DNA from 3 places in the Exiguobacterium sp. KKBO11 genome. Region 2 is predicted to be linked to each of the others. Evidence: predicted binding sites of a transcription regulator. Region 2 holds the regulator's gene; each other region holds the start of a gene.

Evidence for each region. Region 2 encodes LexA, which represses DNA repair genes until DNA is damaged. Its sites were predicted from a motif close to CGAACATATGTTCG; they were not measured.
Region 1: uvrB (excinuclease ABC subunit UvrB) is a predicted target of LexA. The motif match lies at 1,444-1,457, and genes of this name have one in related genera.
Region 3: AYO36_RS12555 (Y-family DNA polymerase) is a predicted target of LexA. The motif match lies at 1,199-1,212, and genes of this name have one in related genera.

What each region holds. Positions count from the first base shown of each region.
Region 1 covers NZ_LUCU01000011.1:386,560-389,846, forward strand. Annotated here, with positions in the region: gene AYO36_RS02125 (S41 family peptidase) at 1-118, shown strand, start outside; gene AYO36_RS02130 (PDZ domain-containing protein) at 141-1,304, shown strand; gene uvrB (excinuclease ABC subunit UvrB) at 1,510-3,287, shown strand, end outside.
Region 2 covers NZ_LUCU01000022.1:338,132-341,418, reverse strand. Annotated here, with positions in the region: gene glpK (glycerol kinase GlpK) at 1-17, opposite strand, end outside; gene AYO36_RS08795 (MIP/aquaporin family protein) at 61-762, opposite strand; gene AYO36_RS08790 (metal-binding protein) at 949-1,419, opposite strand; gene lexA (transcriptional repressor LexA) at 1,451-2,065, opposite strand; gene yneA (cell division suppressor protein YneA) at 2,277-2,564, shown strand; gene AYO36_RS08775 (YneB family resolvase-like protein) at 2,610-3,263, shown strand.
Region 3 covers NZ_LUCU01000033.1:300,607-303,893, reverse strand. Annotated here, with positions in the region: gene AYO36_RS12565 (MBL fold metallo-hydrolase) at 1-352, shown strand, start outside; gene AYO36_RS12560 (pentapeptide repeat-containing protein) at 420-1,058, opposite strand; gene AYO36_RS12555 (Y-family DNA polymerase) at 1,235-2,557, shown strand; gene AYO36_RS12550 (YolD-like family protein) at 2,541-2,870, shown strand; gene AYO36_RS12545 (ZIP family metal transporter) at 2,922-3,287, shown strand, end outside.

The DNA of each region.
Region 1 (3,287 bases), on a different contig from region 2:
CACTGGAAAAATCGATCAGCAGACAGCGGGTGAGATGGAGACACGTCTCCTGAAGAAACTCGAGGACGACAAAAATGACGTCCAGCGAAAAAAAGCACTCGAGGTCGCTGCTCAATAATAAGGAATGGAAAGAGGTCTGAATGCGCGTGGAATTACTCGATGAAATTGGTTGGACCGCGATTAGTCTCATCGCCAGTCCGACCTTGTGGTTAGCACTCCTTGTCAGTTGGGTCATCGGCATCCGGCGTGTCAAACGGGAACGCGGATTGTTCCGCTCCCGGACACATGGTAAACGAAGCGATGTCCTCGAAACACTTTTACCCGGGTTACTAATTGGTCTCGTCTTATCCGTCGCCAGTGGCTGGCTCGGATTGACGCTGACGCCGCAATACGCTCTGTTGTTACTCGGGCTCTCGAGCGTCTTGCTGTTGGTCGGGATCGTTCGCTTGAACGTACCGCTTTGGCCGATCGTCTTGCTTGGACTTGCCGGCTGGTTCCTAATGGATTCACGTCTTGATCCGGTTCGAGCGGTTGAGCCGAAAATGATTTTATTGCTTGCGACGTTAACGCTCGTCGCGGAATGTCTCCTCGTCTGGTGGCGCGGGCAGCGACGCCTGTCACCGTCACTCGTCGTCTCGAAGCGTGGTCGCTTCATCGGTGGGCTGTCAGCGAATAAACTTTGGCTATTGCCCTTGCTCGTCTTTGTTCCGGGTGACGTGCTTGAAGCCTGGTGGCCACGTTACAGCTTCCCAGAGCTCGTTCCGATCGTGCTTTGGTTACCGATCGGCTTCAGCTTCCTCTTTACGGGTAAGTTGCCGAAAGAATTGATGCGTCCACTCGTTCAAGGACGTTTGATTACGAGTCTCGTCGCGATTCTCTTGACGGTTCTTGCATACGTCACCGGACAAGCTGAATGGCTGTACGGGATCGTCTTGTTGCTCGTTCTGCATATCCTATTGCATCAGCGGGTCAAACGCTTGAACCGGGCACAGACACCATTGTTCCTCAATGGAACGCGTGGTGCCGTCATTCTCGGAACGCTACCTGATAAACCAGCTGCCGAGATGGGCTTGATTCCGGGCGAAGCGATTTATAAAGTCAATGGTGAGAAGGTCGATTCGGAAACATCGTTCTACGAAGCCATCCAAAAACACAAACCGTATCTACGTCTTGAAGTCATGAACCATAACGGCGACATCCGGTTTGCGCAACGTGCCTTCTACGAACAAGATCATCATGAACTTGGTATTCTGTTCGTCAACGAGCCGGTCCATGGTCGCACTAAAGTGCGGTCCTTGCATTAACGAGTACATCCCTGTCACGGAACAGCCGTGACGGGGATTTTTTTGTCGGCAGAAAAATCGAGGATCAACACTCGAAGCAAAAAGAAACTTTTGCATTTTCGAAAAAAAGGGTAACTTCCTAAAAGGAGCACTTCATAATCGAATGTTTGTTCGTAAAGTGGTACAATAAAAATAGATTTTTTACGTGATGAGGGGGAAGCAAACGATGGATTTTGAACTCGTTTCACCATTTGAGCCAGGCGGTGATCAGCCGACGGCAATCGAAAAATTGGTGACTGGGCTAAAACAAGGCGAACGACATCAGACGTTGCTTGGGGCGACCGGTACCGGGAAGACGTTCACGGTCTCGAACGTCATCAAGGAAATCAAGAAACCGACGCTCGTCCTTGCCCACAACAAAACACTAGCGGGACAACTCTACTCGGAGTTCAAGGAATTCTTTCCGAACAATGCGGTCGAATACTTCGTTAGTTTTTATGATTATTATCAACCGGAGGCGTATGTCCCATCGACGGATACGTTCATTGAGAAGGACTCTTCGATCAACGATGAGATTGATAAACTACGTCACTCGGCGACGTCCGCCCTGTTCGAACGGGAGGACGTCTTGATCGTTGCGTCTGTCTCCTGTATCTATGGTCTCGGTAACCCGGAAGAGTACAACAACCACGTCTTGTCCCTGCGTGTCGGCAATGAGATGGGGCGAAACGAGATGCTCCGTCGTCTGATCGACATTCAGTATGAGCGTAACGACATCGACTTCCAGCGCGGACGGTTCCGCGTCCGCGGAGACGTCGTCGAAATATTCCCGGCGTCACGCGACGAACAGTGTGTCCGTGTCGAGTTCTTCGGTGACGAGATCGAACGGATCCGTGACATGGATCCGCTGACAGGTGAGATCGTTGCGGACCGCGAGCACATCTCGATCTTCCCGGCGTCCCACTTCGTGACGGGGGATACCCGTCTGCAGAAAGCGATTGCGAACATCGAGAAGGAACTAGAGGTCCAGCTTGCGAAGTTACGTGAAGACAATCAGTTGCTTGAAGCGCAACGGCTCGAACAACGGACGAACTATGATCTTGAGATGATGCGTGAAATGGGCTATTGCTCCGGAATCGAGAATTACTCGCGTCACTTGAACTTGATGCCGGAAGGGGCAACACCGTATACGTTGCTTGACTACTTCCCGAAGGACTTCTTACTCGTTGCCGATGAGTCGCACGTCACGCTGCCGCAAATTCGCGGGATGTACAACGGAGACCAGGCGCGGAAACAAGTCCTCGTCGACCACGGTTTCCGTCTCCCGTCGGCAAAAGACAACCGTCCGTTACGGTTCGAGGAGTTTGAGGAAAAAGTCAGTCAGGCGATCTATATCTCGGCGACACCAGGACCGTATGAACTCGAACATTCAAAAGAGATGGTCGAGCAAATCATCCGTCCGACCGGTCTCGTTGATCCGACGATCGAGATCCATCCGATCACGGGACAAATCGATTACTTGATGGATAACATCCGTGACCGGGTCGCGAAGAACGAACGTGTTCTCGTGACGACACTGACGAAGAAGATGGCAGAAGACTTGACCGATTACTTGAAAGAGAATGGCGTCAAGGTCAACTACATGCACTCGGAGATCAAGACGCTGGAACGGATTGAAATCATCCGTGACTTGCGGCTCGGGAAATACGATGTCCTTGTCGGGATCAACTTGTTACGAGAAGGACTCGATATTCCGGAAGTCTCACTCGTGACGATTCTTGATGCCGATAAGGAAGGGTTCCTCCGGTCGGACCGTTCGCTGATTCAAACGATTGGTCGGGCGGCTCGGAACTCGGAAGGACACGTCATCTTGTTTGCTGATAAAGTCACCGATTCGATGCAACGCGCGATCGATGAGACGGAACGCCGTCGCGCAATCCAGATGGCGTTCAACGAAGAACATGGCATCACCCCGCAGACGATTAAAAAGGATGTCCGTGGTGT
Region 2 (3,287 bases):
ATATACTTGTTTTCCATTTCGAAATCCCCCTTGAGCGGTATGTGTTAGTGAGACGTGATCTTAGTAGATCAATTGATAGATGAACACGGCAATCGCTCCACCGATGATCGGACCGACGACAGGAATCCATGAATAGCCCCAGTCAGATGAACCTTTATTCGGAATCGGTAGGATAGCGTGCGCGATACGCGGTCCAAGGTCACGAGCCGGGTTGATGGCATACCCTGTTGTACCACCGAGCGAGAGACCGATGACGACGACGAGTAAACCGACGATGAGTGGTTTTAAGCCATCTCCGAACGTTGTTAAACCGAGTGCCAAGATACCGAAGACGAGAACAAATGTCCCGATGATCTCAGAAATCAAGTTCGACGGCGTATGACGAATCGCTGGACCTGTTGCGAATACACCGAGTTTTGCAGCTTGATCATCAGTCGCTTCAAAATGTTTCATGTAATGAAGCCAAACGAGAATGGCGCCGATGAAAGCTCCGACAAGTTGTCCGGCAATGTAGATCGGAACGTCTGCCCACGGTAGGTCAGAGTTCAAAGCAAGTGCGATCGTCAATGCGGGGTTCAAGTGTGCTCCACTTTCAGCAGCGACGAATGCTGCTGTCATGACGGCAAGACCCCAAGCGAACGTGATGACGATCCATCCGCTGTTTTCCGATTTCGTCTTTTTCAAGACGACACCGGCGACGACTCCATCCCCGAGCAGGATGAGGATCATCGTACCGATCATTTCCAATACAAAGTTATTCATGCAAAAACCCTCCCTTTGGATTAAAGCAGATAATGGCCTTTCTACTTTAAATTACTCCGAATTGAGAACGTTTTCAATACATATAATTGAAATATAGGAATGGAAATTTTTTATTTTGATGTTTAAAGATACGAAAAAGTGGATAAGAAAACACCTCTTCCTGCCTGCGAGCAAGCAAAAGAGGTGTTACCGACGACGTTTTTTTCTTTTTTTAGGTCGAAACCAACTGCTGGAATAATCTAGTAGGATATGAATCGTACTTGCCACCATGATACCGACGACGAATGCAGGCAAGGAAGCGAACCACGAATCAATCGTAGCAGAATCAAGAACCTGAAAATATAGACTTAAAAATAGTAGCGGAATCAGAATCGCAGCACTATAAAGAAGCCGGATAATGTCTCCGATGATCAGTCCATGTGACCAGATCGAGCGATGGGGCATGATTTTGACGTACGGCATCCAAAGGACTCGAAATGGTCCAAAGCGATAATACGGTTCTGACTTTAAATCGAGGTCGGGTGACAACCAAAGGGTACCGACAGCGATACCGATGGCGGTTGGTAACCAATCGGTTTGTTGCGTTGCGACCGAATACGCAACGTAACCCGTCAGTGCGACGGTATTGACGGTATCATGTACATTTCCTGAAGGCATGAAAAAAGACCAGTCGTAACTGGTCCCTCCGTCAATGAATCGTCCGATACACGCCGATTACCTTACCAAGAATGGAGACATTATCGAAATACATCGGATCCATCGAGTCATTTTCTGGTTGTAGACGTACCTGTTGATCTTCTAAGAAGAACCGTTTCACCGTCGCTTCGCTATCTTCGGTCATAGCTACGACGATTTCTCCGTTTTCTGCTGTGTTTTGTTGGCGCACGATGACACGATCGCCGTCAAGAATACCTGCGTTAATCATCGATTCACCATCGATCGTCAACATGAAGACCGTCTCATTTCCTACATAATGTGCAGGGAGCGGGAACTGTTCTTCGATGTTTTCAATCGCTGTAATCGGAAGACCCGCTGTGACTTTCCCGATGACGGGAACATGGACGATGGCTTCCGTGATTTCTTCAGGCTTATCAAGCAATATCTCAATCGCACGTGGTTTCGTCGGGTCACGGCGAATCATTCCCCGTTTCTCGAGTCGATCCAAATGACCGTGTACCGTCGAGCTAGACGCGAGTCCGACTGCTTCTCCGATTTCACGAACTGATGGTGGATACCCCTTCAGTTTCACTTCAGAGACGATGTAGTCGAGAATCTCTTGTTGGCGCTTAGACATTTTCCGCATACGAATTGCCACCTCTTTCTGGATTGAAGTTTGAAATGTAAGAATATATGTTTCTAGATTCACTATAACATAGAACAAATGAGCGTACAAACAATTGTTCGACATTTTGTGTTGACCGAACACGGGTTCTGTGTTTATTATGAGTTATGCGAACAATTGTTCCGCGAACATTTATTCTAACTCATTCATTTCATATTTGGAGGGATTCATGATGATTCATACGATTCGTACTCATGCTTTTTCAATTCTCTTCTATGCATTAAGTATTGCCTTCGTGATCTTTTTACTCACACCACGCCCGGATGAAAAAGTGGCGCAACTGATGACAGCTTCCGTTACGGTCGATGAGAACGCTACAGTCGAACAAATCGCTGAAGTCTACAATGATGGTTCGATGTCAGATGAAGAGTACGTCAATTGGTTGATTAAAAATAATGATGTTGAAACAAAACACGTCATCTCAAAAAGCAAAATCGTTGTACCAATCGCACAACAATGACAAAATGGAAAAGTTGTGAAAGAACGAACAGGGATGTGAGGTACGATGAAGGTCGTGATTTATTGTCGGGTGTCGACCGAAAAAGAAGCACAAGATAGTTCGATTGAACGCCAACGGCTGGAGCTTTCGAAGGTCGCGTCTCAAAAGGGTTTTGATGTCGTGGATGTCGTCTCTGAAAAAGAGAGTGGATATGACGTCGATCGGGAAGGGATGCTGACGGTTCTTGATCATGTAACACGTGATGCGGTAGATGCGGTCCTCGTGACAGATGACACACGGATTGGTCGAGGGAATGCGAAAATCGCTATTTTGCACACGTTTAAGAAGCACGGTGTTCGGTTGATGACACTTGATTCTGATGGAGAATACCAGCTTGCGGATGCAGAAGCGATGGTCCTTGAGATCGTCTCACTAGTGGAAGAATATCAACGGAAACTGCATAACGCAAAAATCGCGCGCGGCATGCGGCGAGCTGTCGAACAAGGCTTTCGCCCGGAACGAAATCTGAATCGCCAAGGAGAGAACGCTGGGCGTAGTCGAAAGGACGTACCGATCGAAGAAATCGTACGTCTCCGTGAACTCGGACTGACGTTTTCAGATATCGCCATTACGCTTCGCGGGATGGGACATGATATTTCAAAGGCAACGGTCAATCGTCGATATCTTGAATACCGCGAACTGACACCTAGCCCGGAATGAGAAGCAAGTAACCCGTCGACTGAC
Region 3 (3,287 bases), on a different contig from region 2:
GGGACGTGTGTCTGGGCTCGTCCTCACCCATCCGGACGAACCGACACTTTATATCGCAGGTGATACGATCTGGTGTGACGAGGTCGCGCATGCGATCGAACAACATACGCCCGATATCATCGTCGTCAACAGTGGCGCCGCCCAGTTCTTGACCGGAGAGCCGATCACGATGTCACAGCGTGATCTCCTTGCCGTACACGAAGCGGCGGCGGAAGCGACGATCATCGTCTCGCACCTCGAGTCCGTCAACCACTGTCTTTTGCGACGTGATATGATTGCTGACTTTTTAACTGCTTTCCATCTCTCTGCCCATTTCCTGATTCCGGAGGATGGCGAAACGATGTCGTTTTAAGAACAGTAACTTTCATTAAAAAGAAGTCCTTGTTTCGAATATCCATCGAAACAAGGACTTCTTTTTGTTATGGGATGACGAGACCTAACAAACGAGCAAAGGCAACTGCTTGCTCTTCCGTAATGACAGCACCTGGTAAAAATCGCGGATCGATCGTAATACCAGAGAGCTCCGTCTGCCGGAGGTCGAGACCTTTTAACGGCGTTTCAATCCATTGACTATCCGTAAGCCGGACCGCTTCGAGTTTCCACTGGGTCGGTTTCACTTCGAAGAACTGTGCTTCTTTCATCGTCGTTTCGCTCCAGTGTTGGTGACGGACCGTACTGCGAATGAACTGTGCGTAATCCGCAAGTCCTTCCTGAATCGTCACATGGTCCAGCGTACAATCTTCGAACTGAACACCCGTCATCCGGCATCCGACGAAGGACACGCGGTGAAAACGAGTTTCTTGGAAGTGACATCCCGTTAAGTCACATTGCTCAAAACGGATATCTTCGAACGAACCACGGTCAAAGGTGAGATTCGCGAACGAGACATTTTGAAAACACACTTGATAGGCATCGATGCGTTCTGTCAGTTCACTCGGCATCGACTCTTTCTCATAACGCGCCCCTTTTAGATACGGGTCATCGATTTCGACTTGATCGAACGTCTCTGGTTGAAGCGTTTTCGGTAATTCTGGTAAACGGATAATGGTCTCTTTCAATGAAGGTTCCCCCTTTTTTCTCTCCCTTAGTGTATCAAACTCCTTTTATATGAGGGAAAATCGTTCAAATTCCCCTTTTTTCAACAGTTTTTATTTTGAGACACTTTGAGACCATGCTATAGTCAAAGAAAACCAAAACAAGAACATACGTTCTTTTATGTAAAGGAGTGATTCAGATGTTTCCTTCCGTCGTTTTACCACAAGATAAACGGATTTTTTGCGTCGACAGTGTGTCCTTCTACGCCAGCTGTGAATGCCAGTATCGTAATCTCCCACCCTTGACGACACGCCTGGCGGTCGTCTCCGATTTAAAACGAAGCGGGTCCGTCATTCTCGCTGCCACCCCTGCCTTAAAAGCACTTGGAATCAAGACAGCCGGTCGATTATATGAAATCGAGCAATTGCCATACGCTGTTCGTCGTACGATTCGACTTGTCGAACCACGTATGCTCGCTTATATGAAGACGTCGATTCGTGTCCTGGATGTCCTGCACCAATTCGCCCCACCTGAAGCGATCCGCGTCTATTCGATTGACGAAAGTTTCATTGACATGACCGGAACCGATCGCCTGTTTGGTTCCGACCTGCAAGCTGCCCTCAAAATTAAAGAAGCAATCCTGAAACATACCGGCATCCACGTCCGCATCGGGATTGGTCCAAATAACGTCATCGCGAAACTGACGCTTGATTTAATCGGGAAAAAAGAAGGCATCGCGCGATGTGGATATGCTGATGTCGCACGACGTCTTCATGATTTTCCGATTCGAAAGATGTGGGGAGTTGGACATCGCATGGAACAACATCTGCAGATGATGGGGATTGAAACGATCGGTGATCTTGCCATGCGCCCCGTTGAAGAGTTACACGAACGCTTCGGTGTCATCGGTGCCGAACTGTGGCATCACGCTTGGGGACTCGACGCGTCACCGACACTGCTTCCCCCGCGTCATCTGTTCGAGAAAGCCCCTCAACGGACGATTGGACACGGTGTGACCTTAATGCAGGACTATTATCAGTTCGAACGCATCCGGAATGTGCTCAATGAACTGGTACAGGATGTTGCCGCACGTTGTCGCTTTTCGAATCAAGTCGGCTGGACCGTTCACATCGGTGTCCGTTATTCTCGAAACGTCGTCCGAAGTGGTTTCTCTCGTCAAGTACGGTTGCCTTATCCGACATCCGATGAACGCATCATTCTGCGTCACGTCTTACAATTATTCGAACCGAATTGGCTCGACGGGGAACCTGTTCGTTTTTTATCCGTCGCAGTGGGGCATTTGACTGCCGATCAAGGCACCTTACAGTTGTCTTTGTTCGAGGATAATGCGCGGCTCTGGAAACGGCGACGGTTATTAAAAGCAATGGATGTCGTCAACCTTCGCTACGGAAAAGGAACGATTCGCCTCGCTGTCTCGTTTCTTGATACGAGTGTCGCCAAACGTCGCCTTCGTTTTGTCGGCGGTCATCCGGGAGGTGATCTTCATGACAGCGTATCGTGATCGGGGAAATTTAAAATGGATTCCTTTTCTCATGCCGGAACATTTGCAACTGCTGCGGGAATACTATGTCCAGATGCATCAGCTCGACTTGCCTGAAATCGATGAACAGTTGCAAGAATCATGGCACTTTCTGCTTCAAGAAGCTTTAATAGAAGGAAACGAACTTGAAATCACGTATTATAAGGAAAGTAGCTACGTGACGGTCGTCGGTTTCGTCGAACGACTAGAACCCGAACGTTCCGTTCTCTTTCTGCGCGGACGTGAAGTCATTGAAATTCCCTTCACACGAATCGTCCGGATCGAAAACGGGTAAGCTCTCATACAGATGGATGCTTTAAATCGTCCCCGGAAAGAAGGAATAGTCATGTTGGATTGGTTTACTTCCCTCCCCGTCGTCGTGCAAGCATTGCTTGCCGGAATGATGACGTGGGGGTTAACCGCACTTGGTGCGGCACTCGTCTTCGTCTTTACGACGATTGAAAAACGCGTCATGAACATGATGCTCGGTTTTGCCGCCGGCGTCATGATTGCCGCGTCGTTTTGGTCGCTGCTTGCTCCTGCGATCGAGTTCACGGAGCAGGATGGAGGAATCGCCTGGATTCCTGCTGCCGTCGGTTTTCTCGCTGGTGGATTTTTCGTCCGTCTCCTCGACTTCGTCACGCCGCATTTGCACTTATCTGCACCACTCGAGACAGCGGAAGGTCCTTCGACAGGACTCAAGAAAACGACG